2 regions of the Mesorhizobium sp. M0207 genome follow, and region 2 is predicted to be linked to the other one. Evidence: predicted binding sites of a transcription regulator. Region 2 holds the regulator's gene; the other holds the start of a gene.

Region 1 (3,417 bases), on a different contig from region 2:
TCCCCGTCACTATACAGGGAGAAGCTGCCGGCAGGCGGATGACGGGCGGCGCCGACATTGAGATTGGTTATTCCAACATGATTTGGAAGCGATTGCCCCGCCAGCAAAAATACCGCTTGCAAAATGCAATCAGTTAAGCTAGCCCGATAACTGCTTGCATGTCACAATTGGTTATCGAGGAGGCTCCCATGTCCAAGCTTCGCGTCAGCGCTTTCACCCTGTCGATCGACGGCTTCGGCGCCGGTCCCGACCAAGACCTGAAGAACCCGCTGGGTGTTGGCGGAGAAGCCCTGCACGAATGGATGTTCGGCACCCGCACCTTCCGCAAGATGGTCCTCGGCAAGGATGGCGGGACCACGGACACCGACGAGGCGTTCGCGGCACGCAGCTTCGAAAATGTCGGCGCATGGATCCTCGGCCGCAACATGTTTGGGCCGATCCGCGGCGAATGGCCGGATGACAGCTGGAAAGGCTGGTGGGGTGACAACCCACCCTACCACGTGCCGGTCTTCGTGCTCACGCACCATGCGCGTGATCCTATTGTCATGGAGGGCGGCACGACCTTCTATTTCGTGACCGACGGCATCCACTCAGCGCTGGAGAAGGCGAAGGCAGTGGCTGACGGTAAGGATGTACGGCTGGGCGGCGGCGTTTCTACGATCCGGCAATATCTCAAGGAAAAGCTCATCGACGAAATGCATCTGGCGATCTCACCGGTCCTGCTAGGCGCCGGCGAGAGCCTTTTTGCCGGCATCGACATGCCCAAGCTCGGCTATCGCTGCAGCGAGCAGGTCGCGACGCCGAAGGCCACGCATGTCATCATCGAGCGCACCTAGCTTGTTGCAGGGTGCCGCCATGGAGCGGCGCCCTCCTCGCCGCTTTAGTCAGTACTTCTCCGGCACATACAGTTCGCGCGGCAGTACCTGGCGCTCGTATTCGGGATTGAAGACGCGCTCCGGCAGTGTGATCTCCTCGTGCGGCACCTCCTCATAGGGCATCTGCTTGAGGAGATGGTCGATGCAGTTCAGCCGTGCCCGTTTCTTGTCGTTGCCCTCGACGATGAACCACGGGGCTTCCGGGATATTAGTGCGGGCGAACGTTTCTTCCTTGGCCTTGGTGTACTGCTCCCAGCGCACGCGCGACTGGAGGTCCATCGGCGACAGTCTCCATTGCTTCATCGGGTCATGGATGCGCATCAAAAAGCGCATCTGCTGCTCCTCGTCGGTGATCGAAAACCAGTATTTGACAAGCGTAATGCCTGAGCGGACCAGCATGCGTTCGAAATCCGGAACGTCGCGGAAGAACTCCTCGACCTGATCCGGCTGGGCAAAGCCCATTACCCGCTCGACGCCGGAGCGGTTGTACCAGGAGCGGTCGAACAGCACGATCTCGCCGCCGGCCGGCAGATGCGGAACGTAGCGCTGGAAATACCATTGCGACTTCTCGCGCTCGGTCGGCGCCGGAAGTGCTGCGACGCGGCAGATGCGCGGATTAAGCCTCTGGGTGATGCGCTTGATAACACCACCCTTGCCCGCCGAGTCGCGGCCCTCGAAAACCACGACGAGCTTCTTCTTGTGATAGGCGACCCAGGACTGCAGCTTGATCAACTCGGATTGCAGCGTGATGAGATCGCGAAAATACTGCAGGCGGTCGATCGATGGCGGATGTGCATTCTTGTAGATCTTGGCGATCTCCATCGACAGCGCCGGCTCCGAGATTTCCAGCTCATAGTCTTCATCCAGCGTGTCGGCGAGTTCCGCTTCCAGCCAGTCCCTGGCCGGGGAATTCTGTTTTATCTCGGTCATTTACGCTGCTCCGCTTACAGGCCTTGCCGGCCGCTGTCAGGCGCTCTGCCGCCCGGCCCGGCGGCCGGAAATCGAAGCGCTGGACCGATGTTAGTATAGGCCGGCAATGACGGTTTTATTGCAGCCACTACTGCGCTGGCTGTGCGTTTCAATCCGCAAGATGTGATCGAGCTTGCCCTGCGGAACGGGCGACAAGCGGAACGAATTATCCTACAAATAGCCGGTTCATTGAGGGCTGTCGTCTGCAACGCCCTTTCCCGATAAATTGTGAGGACACGACATGGAATACCGCACTCTCGGCCGTTCCGGGCTGAAGGTTTCGACGCTGACCATGGGCACCATGACGTTCGGCGGCGGCGGCGCGTTTTCGGCGGTCGGCAAGACCGACCTCGACGAGGCGCGCCGGATGATCGACCTTTGCATCGATGCCGGCGTCAATGTCATCGACACCGCCAATGTCTATTCGAACGGCGTGTCGGAAGAGATCATCGGCGAGGCGCTTGGCGGCAAGCGCAAGGGCGACGTGCTGATCGCCTCCAAGGCGCGCATGCGGATCGGCAAAGGCCCCAATGATGAAGGCCTGTCGCGCTACCATCTGATCCGCGAATGCGAGAGGAGCCTGAAGCGGCTCAGGACGGATGTCATCGACATCTATTTCCTGCACGAGTGGGATGGCCTGACACCGCTTGAGGAAACCATCGCCGCGCTCGACACGCTGGTCGCGCAGGGCAAGGTCCGTTATGTCGGCTGCTCCAATTATTCCGGCTGGCAAGTGATGAAGGGGCTGGGGATCAGCGACCGTCATCACCAGCCACGCTTCGTCACCCAGCAGATCCATTACACGTTGGAAGCGCGCGAGGCCGAGTATGAATTGTTACCGATCTCGGTCGACCAGGGGCTCGGCGTGCTGGTCTGGAGCCCGCTTGCCGGCGGGTTGCTGTCCGGCAAATACCACCGTGACCAGCCGACCGCCCGCCAGCTCAGCGGCTGGTCGGAACCGCCGATCCGCGACGAGGACCGGCTGTGGCGGATCGTCGACACGCTGATCGATATCGGCAATAATCACGGCGTGTCGGCGGCGCAGGTGGCGCTCGCCTGGCTGCTCGGCCGGCCCGCTGTCAGTTCGCTGGTGATCGGCGGACGAACCGAAGCCCATTTCAAAGACAATATCGCCGCTGCAAGCCTTGTGCTTGCCGATGAGGAGCGCACACGGCTCGATGTGGTCAGCAGGCCGCCCGTGCTCTATCCCTACTGGCACCAGCAATTCACGGCAAAGGACCGGTTCGGGCCGGCCGATCTCGTTCTCGACCGCGACGGCGCCTGAAAAGCCGGGCTCTCCGGACTGCGCCGAGATATGGAGCCCGATCGTGCCTTGCGGTGTTGTGTTTGCGGTCCAATGCTCCTAGGCAAAGGCCAAGCACAACGAAAGGAAACGATATGGCACGAGCACCGAACTACGGTCAGGAACGCAAGGAACGCGACCGGCAGAAGGCTGCCAAGAAGGCGGAAAAGCAGGCTGCCAAGGTCGCAGCCAAGGAGCGATCGAAGCCCGAGGGCGAGAGCGAGTCCCAAACCAAAACCGAAACGGCAGAGTGATGATATCCGGGCTGCC
Region 2 (3,417 bases):
CGGCTGCTGTCAACATCGATTCTGATGGATTTTGATGACTCTGCGAGTTTTTTCGAGCGTCGGAATAAACGATGACAGCGCCACCTGCATCTGACACTATTTGCCTCATCCGACACTATTTGTCGGACATTACCGACGGCTTCCGGTTCATGAGCGGCCGCGGCAACCGGGAGGAAAGCAAAACAATGTCGGTCGGAATCCGCCATGACGATTTGCGCCGGCGCAACCGGGCGATGGTGATCTCGGCGGTGCGCCGGGCCGGCCAGCCATCGCGTACTGAGATCGCAGCTACCACCGGCCTCAGTCATTCGACCATATCGGCGATTTCTTCCGACCTGATACGGGAAGGCATCCTCGCCGAGAGCAAGCCAAGTGAGCCCGTTTCGTTGAAACGCGGTCGTCCGCAAGTCGGCCTCGCCCTCAACCCGGAAGCGGCGGCGGTGCTGACCGTGGTGTTGTCGCTGAATTTCCTTTCGGCCGCCATTATCGACTATACGGGACAGGTGGTCGCCGAGGAACAGCGCCGGCTGGACACGCTGACTATGCCGCGCGACGAGCTGATCCGTGAATGCATGGCCATCGTCCGGCGCCGGCTGCAGGATCCAGATCTTGACGTCCGCAGTGTCGCCCGCATCGCCCTGGCGATTCAGGGCATTACCGACTCCCCTGCACGCGCCATGCTGTGGTCGCCGATCACACCGCAGACCGACATCGCCTTTGCCGACATGCTGGAGGACGAATTCGGCATCCCGGCAACGGTGGAGAACGACTGCAACATGATGGCGGTGGCTTTGCGCTGGCGCAATCCGGATCGCTATCGCGATGACTTCATCGCCATCCTGCTTTCGCATGGCATCGGCATGGGGCTGGTGCTGAAGGGCGAACTGTTCACCGGGACGCATTCCTCGGGCGGCGAATTTGGCCACATGATCCATCGTCCGGGCGGCGCGCTCTGCCGTTGCGGGCGGCGCGGCTGCATCGAGGCGTATGCCGGCAACTACGCCATCTGGCGCAACGCCAGGCAGATGAGCGAAGACAGCGAACCGGTCGCCGACGTCAGCGACGCCGACATGCGCGCACTGGCGGCCCGGGCGCGCGAGAAAGATGGGCCGGAACGCGAGGCCTACCGCAAGGCCGGCGAAGCGCTGGGTTTCGGTCTCGGCTCGCTGTTCGCGCTGATCGATCCGGCACCGGTCGCGATGGTCGGCGCCAGTGCCGCCGCCTTCGATCTGATCGAGCCGGCCTTGCGGAAGGCAATCGCCCAGACCGCCGGCGGCCAGCATTCAGGCTCGATCTCCTTCGATACAGAGCCGAACGAATTGCCTCTGATCCGCGAAGGCTGCGCGATGCGGGCGTTAAGCTTCGTCGACCAGGAGATTTTCGCGCCGGGCGCGCAAATGAGGCCCAGCGTCAGAAAGAACGTAGCCTGACCAGGCGGGTCAATCTTCCCTGATCGCATAGCCGGCGCCGCGGATGGTGCGGATGACATCCGGCATCCGGCCGTTGTTGACGGCTTTGCGCAGCCGCCCGACATGCACGTCGACGGTGCGTTCGTCGATGTAGATTGTCTCCCCCCAGACATTATCGAGTAACTGGCTGCGCGAGAAGACACGGCCCGGATGCCGCATCATGAACTCGAGCAGCCGGAATTCGGTCGGCCCGAGCCTGATTTCGCTCTTCTTGCGATAGACCCTGTGCGATTCGCGATCGAGCACGATGTCGCCGACCTTCAGCACGCTGGACAGCACTTCCGGCTTGGCGCGCCGCAGCAGCGCCTTGACCCTGGCCATGAATTCCGGTGTCGAAAACGGCTTGACCAGATAGTCGTCGGCGCCGGTCGAAAGACCGCGCACCCGGTCGCTCTCCTCGCCGCGCGCGGTCAGCATGATGATCGGCAGCCGCTCGGTTTCGGGGCGCACCCGCAACCGACGACAGAGCTCGATGCCGGAAACCGCTGGTATCATCCAGTCGAGCACCAAAAGGTCGGGCACATTCTCCTGCAAACGGATCTCGGCTTCGTCGCCGCGTGTCACCACCTCGACCTGGTAGCCTTCGGATTCGAGATTGTAGCGGAGCAGCACACCCAACGGCTCCTCGTCCTCCACCACCATTATGCGTGGTGCGATCATCGGCTGGGCACCCCCATCATGTCACCGGTGCGGACATTGTCGTTTCGTCCTGCTTCGGACGATTGACCGGCAATTGCTCGCCGGTCAGCACATAATACGCATTTTCGGCGATGTTGGTGACATGGTCGCCGATCCGCTCCAGATTCTTGGCGCAGAACAGCAGGTGCGTGCAAGCGGTGATGTTGCGCGGATCTTCCATCATGTAGGTCAACAGCTCGCGGAACACGGACGTGTATTTAACGTCGATGCGCTCGTCGGCGGCACGAAGCTTGGCCAACGCGGCCGCATCGCCTGCAGCATATTCCTCGATGACACCCTGCACCTGGATGAGAACCAGCTGCGCCATCGCGTCGATGGAATGCGACAGGTCCCGCGGCGTGGCGCTGAGGCCGACCGCACTCACGCGCTTGGCGATATTCTTGGCAAGGTCGCCGATGCGTTCGAGGTCGCCCGCCATGCGGATCGCTCCGACCACATGGCGAAGATCGTGGGCCATCGGCTGGCGTTTGGCGATCAGGGTGATGGCGCGGTCGTCCAGTTCGCGTTGACGCGCATCCATGATGGCGTCGTCGGAAACGACGCGTTGCGCCAGCACGTTGTCGGAATTCAACAGCGCCTTGGTCGCCCCGCCGACCATCGAACCGGCGAGGTCGGCCATGTCGCGGATCAGCTTGCTGATCTGCTCGAGATCCTCGTCGAAAGAAGCGACTGTGTGTTCGCCCATGGTCCTGTCCTCATATGCATGATCGGAACGGCTCAGCCGAAGCGGCCAGTGATGTAGTCCTGCGTGCGCTTCTCGCGGGGCGACGTGAATATCTTCTCGGTCCGGTCGAACTCGACCAGTTCACCCAGATACATGAACGCCGTCTGGCGCGACACGCGCGCCGCCTGCTGCATGTTGTGGGTGACGATGACGATCGTGTAGTCGGCTTGCAATTCGTCGATCAGTTCCTCGATCTTGGCAGTCGACAGCGGGTCGAGCGCCGAAGCCGGTTCGTCGAGCAGAATGACTTCCGGCTTCACCGCCACGGTGCGGGCGATACAGAGCCGCTGCTGCTGGCCGCCGGACAGGCTCAAGCCACTGGCGTTGAGCTTGTCCTTGACCTCGCTCCACAGCGCGGCGCGCTTCAACGCCTGTTCGACGCGGCCGTCCATCTCGGACTTGCCGAGGTTCTCGTAGAGCCTGACGCCGAAGGCGATGTTCTCGTAGATCGACATCGGGAACGGCGTCGGCTTCTGGAACACCATGCCGATCTTGGTCCTGAGGAGGTTGAGATCCTGCGACCGG

What was found. Region 2 encodes PhoB, which activates phosphate uptake and scavenging genes when phosphate is short. Its sites were predicted from a motif close to TGTCATNNANCTGTCAT; they were not measured.
Region 1: ppk2 (polyphosphate kinase 2) is a predicted target of PhoB. The motif match lies at 1,912-1,928, and genes of this name have one in related genera.

What each region holds. Positions count from the first base shown of each region.
Region 1 covers NZ_JAMYSQ010000018.1:92,741-96,157, forward strand. The annotation lists gene NKJ15_RS22615 (dihydrofolate reductase family protein) at 189-836, shown strand; gene ppk2 (polyphosphate kinase 2) at 885-1,805, opposite strand; gene NKJ15_RS22625 (aldo/keto reductase) at 2,086-3,129, shown strand; gene NKJ15_RS22630 (hypothetical protein) at 3,243-3,401, shown strand.
Region 2 covers NZ_JAMYSQ010000004.1:283,421-286,837, reverse strand. The annotation lists gene NKJ15_RS09555 (ROK family protein) at 186-1,430, shown strand; gene phoB (phosphate regulon transcriptional regulator PhoB) at 1,440-2,129, opposite strand; gene phoU (phosphate signaling complex protein PhoU) at 2,146-2,853, opposite strand; gene pstB (phosphate ABC transporter ATP-binding protein PstB) at 2,886-3,417, opposite strand, start outside.